Regions from separate parts of the Paraburkholderia lebeckiae genome, predicted to be linked through region 1. Evidence: predicted binding sites of a transcription regulator. Region 1 holds the regulator's gene; the other holds the start of a gene.
The links. Region 1 encodes FNR, which switches genes on or off when oxygen is low (the NO sensors DNR and NnrR bind a similar motif). Its sites were predicted from a motif close to TTGATNNNNATCAA; they were not measured.
Positions count from the first base shown of each region.

Region 1 (2,201 bases):
AATATTCCTACAACATTACCCGAACTCCTAGCGCCGCTTAAATCCCCGCCGATATATTTCTGAGATGAGGTCGCCAATACTGGTCGGTATGGACACCGCCCCGCCAGCCACCTTATCGAGAGTCTTCCTCGTCGACGATGCGACCGAGGTCCGGCGCCGGCTTGCTCGCCTGATCGCGCTGATTCCCGGCATCGAAATCGCCGGCGAGTCCGCCGGCGTCGAGCACGCGTTCGACGACATCGTCGCGAGTCGCGCCGATGTCGCGGTGCTGGACCCGTGCTTCTCGGGCAAGACCAATCTGCTGCTGCTCGCGGCGCTGTCGCGGGTGCGGCCGTCCATCGTCAGCATCGTGTTGACCAATCATTGCGCGACGGCGTTTCGCCGAGCGTGCGAAGCGGCGGGCGCCGACTTCTTCTTCGACAAGACCTCGGAGTTCGAACTCGCCTGCCGTGCCATCGAAGCGATTGCGTATGCGCGTCGTGCGCATCCGGTCTGACCGCCAGGAGCCGATCATGCAAGTTGCCGCAGTCTGTGAACCCCGCCACGACGCGCCCCGCACTTCGCACGTCGTACCGATCCACGTCGTGCCACGCACCGCGGCGGCACGCCACGCCGCGCCGCGCTGCTCGACCTGCGCGATGCGCGCGATCTGCATGCCGCCCGAGCTGACATCCGACGAACTGAGCCGACTCGACACGTTGATCTGCTCGACGCGCTCGATCAAACGCGGTGATGCGCTGTATCGCGCGGGCGATGCGTTTCAAAGCATCTACGCGATCCGCGCCGGGTCGTTCAAGACCGTGGTCATGCATCGCGACGGCCGCGAGCACGTGACTGGCTTCCAGATTGCCGGCGACTCGCTCGGCCTCGACGGCATCGGCGCGGGCAAGCAGAATTGCGATGCGATCGCGCTCGAAGACAGCGTCGCGTGCATCATTCCGTTCGCGCAGCTCGAGGCGATCTGTCGCGAGATGAAGCCGATGCAGCATCACATCTATCAGATGATGAGCAGCGAGATCGTGCGCGAATCGAGCCAGATGATGCTGCTCGGCACGATGACCGCCGAACAGCGCGTCGCGACGTTTCTGCTGAATCTGTCGAAGCGCTTCAAGGCGCGCGGCTTTTCCGCGGCGGAGTTTCATTTGCGCATGACCCGCGAGGAAATCGGCTGCTTTCTGGGCATGAAGCTCGAAACGGTGAGCCGGATGTTCTCGAAGTTCCAGCGCGAGCGCCTCGTCAAAGCGAACGGCAAAACGATCCGCATCGAAGACGCGGAAGGACTGGCTCGGGTTTGAACGCCGACGCGACGCTCGCCTCACGTTCGTTCGCGGGACATGCCGGGTGGAACAAGCGCTCCCGAACTGATATAACTCGGTGCATCGCGGTGCGCGGCCTTGCGTGACCGCCCGGAGGAGCGATGGGTCTGTCGAGCGGCGAGTCTTCCTGCTTCACCGGTGCGGCGTCCGTGTCGGACGTGCCCGTCGAGGATCGCTATTTCATGTTGATCGAAGCGGTTCAGGACTATGCGATCTTCATGCTCGACGTGTCCGGCCGCGTGACCAGCTGGAATTCCGGCGCACAGCGCATCAAGGGCTACACGCCCGAAGAAATCATCGGCCAGCATTTCTCGAAGTTCTATACCCCGGAAGACATCGCGGCCGGCAAGCCCGCTCGCGAACTGGAAACCGCCGCAGCCGTAGGCCGCGCCGAGGACGAGGCCTGGCGCGTACGTCGCGACGGCTCGCGTTTCTGGGCCAACGTGGTCGTTTCCGCAGTGCACGACGCGTCGGGCGCGCTGCTCGGCTTCGCCAAGATCACGCGCGACCTGACCGAACGTATGCGCCTCGCGGAACTCGAACGCGCGAATCAGGTATCCACGCACGTGCAGATCGCCCGCGAAAACGAGCAGAAACGTATTGCGCGCGAACTGCACGACGATCTCGGCCAACGACTGACCGCGCTGAAAATGAGCGTCGCGCTGCTCGAAGCGAAGCTGAAAAGCCAGGCCGACACCGAGCCGCTGGCCGCGCAGACGCATGAACTGCAAAAGCAGATCGACTGGATGGCCGCTTCGCTGCGGCGTATCGCCGCCGATCTGCGGCCCCCGCTGCTCGACGACCTCGGGCTCGCCGCCGCGCTCGACTGGCTGGCCGAAGACTTCACGAAACGCTACAACGTGCGCTCGAGCGTGCATCTCGAAC
Region 1 covers NZ_JACHDK010000004.1:214,304-216,504, reverse strand. The annotation lists gene HDG39_RS10155 (response regulator) at 89-496, shown strand; gene fnr (fumarate/nitrate reduction transcriptional regulator Fnr) at 513-1,295, shown strand; gene HDG39_RS10145 (PAS domain-containing sensor histidine kinase) at 1,418-2,201, shown strand, end outside.

Region 2 (2,201 bases), on a different contig from region 1:
CTTGGCCAGAACGTGCGCAAGTACGACGGCTACTGGCCCAGCGCCTGCCCGCGTTGCCCGCTCAAGGAACGATGTCACCCAGCGACTACCGGCGCATTCGACGATGGGAACATGAGCATATACTTGAGGCCATGCAGCGTCGGCTAGAGCGCAAGCCTGACGCAATGACCATGCGCAGAAGCACTGTCGAACCTTTCTTCGGCACGCTGAAGCACTGGATTCGGGGCCACACACTTCCTGACCCGAACGCTCGGACGGGGCAGCACCGAAATGAGTCTACAGGTGTTGGCCTACCAACCTGAAGCGCGTCGTGAAGATACTTTGGGCTGCCAAAACAATAGAGGTAGGGAGGATGGCTGGGACCTAGAGCCCGGAGGGGCTTTTTTTGCACTGGAAACGTTACGCTAACGCAGCCATGACTTACCAAACCAGATTAATCGGACCGATAGGCTCGGATCTGACGATCTGAAAACAGTTTCCATACGTCCTCGGCCAGTTCAAGACGGACATTTTGTCGCCCGACATGGAAGCGCTTCTTGTGCCAAATATCCCGCTGCGCCGGGCGGGCATGCCCGAAGAGGTCGCAAAGATAGATCGTCTTCGTCCTAGGCTCGGATGCGGCGAGTTATCTCACGGGCACCGAGGCAGCAATCAATGATGGACGACACCTGTAATCGGCTGCACCAGGAGTAGACAAATCGCAGTTGATTTGAGCGACATCAATGGAACTCGCTTTCCTAACGGAATTTACGCAGCGAGATCGCCAAAGCAAAAGATAAGTAAAAAGGCATTACAGTTTCACCGTCCTTCCATGAAAGGGCATTATCTTTTGAAGTCAGCCCGTGAAATTGGGCGCTAGATCGAGGATGATATGCAACACAATGCCCGCAAATCCGAACAAGGTGACGGGGAGCACGGTCCCAACAACGGGGACGTCGTCATGTTGCATATCGCTTCCGTACGCGAAAGGCCTAGCTCAAAGTCCGAGACGGACCACGCCGTCCCTATTGTGCAGTGGCACGAGAGCGTGCTTACCGGCATCTTCGAAATATCGAAGGTACTGACCGCCCCCTACCGGCTCGAAGTCACGTTGGCCAACGTCATCAATCTCCTGCAATCGTTTGTTCAGATGCGGCTCGGTATCGTCTCTCTCTTCGACGATGATGGCGTACCGGACATTACCGTTGGCGCGGACTGGAGCGAAGGCAGCGATGAGCACTACCGGACGCGCCTGCCGCAGAAGGCAATTGACCAGATCATGGCGACGGACAGGCCGCTCGTCGCCGAGAACATAGCGGTGCATTCGGGCTTCAATGCCGCCGACATGGGCGTGCTCGGTGCCTCCGACAACATGCGCGTATCGTTCATTGGCGTCCCTATTCGCATCGACGCGAAAGTCGTAGGCACGCTGACCATCGACCGCGTCCTGGACTATGGGTCGAACTTCCGGCTCGATTACGACGTGCGGCTGCTTACCATGGTCGCCAACCTGGTGGGGCAGACGGTGAAGCTGCATCGCTTTTTCAAGAGCGACTGCGAGCGACTGATGGCGGGGAAGGACGGGCTGCAAAAGCCATTGTCCGAGCTTAAGCGCCCTGCAGGAGAGCGTAAGAAGTCTCAGATCGAGGGGGTCATTGGCGACAGCCCGGCGCTGCGCGGTCTGCTCGCGAAGATCGCGGTGGTAGCCGAATCGAACAGCACGGTTCTGTTGCGCGGCGAATCCGGTACCGGGAAGGAGCTGGTCGCCAAGGCGGTTCACGAGCTGTCACCGCGCGCCAAGCGGCCCTTCATCAAGCTCAATTGCGCGGCGCTCCATGAGACGGTGCTGGAATCCGAATTGTTCGGTCATGAGAAGGGTGCCTTTACCAGCGCCTTCAATTCGCGCAAGGGGCGCTTCGAGCTCGCCGACAAGGGGACGCTGTTTCTGGACGAGATCGGCGAGATCTCGGCCTCGTTCCAGGCAAAGCTGCTGCGCGTCCTGCAGGAGCAAGAATTCGAGCGCGTCGGCAGCAACCAGACCATTAAGGTCGATGTTCGCGTGATTGCCGCCACGAATAAAAACCTGGAAGAGGCGGTGGCAAGGAACGAGTTCCGCGCCGACCTTTATTATCGCCTCTGCGTGGTTCCCTTGCTGTTGCCGCCGTTGCGTGAAAGGCGCAGCGATATTCCGCTCCTCGCCGTTGAGTTTCTCAAGAATTTCA
Region 2 covers NZ_JACHDK010000020.1:62,296-64,496, reverse strand. The annotation lists partial or broken gene HDG39_RS35280 (transposase) at 1-367, shown strand, start outside; gene nifA (nif-specific transcriptional activator NifA) at 872-2,201, shown strand, end outside.
Region 2: the regulator FNR is predicted to act here: its motif matches at 710-723, upstream of nifA (nif-specific transcriptional activator NifA).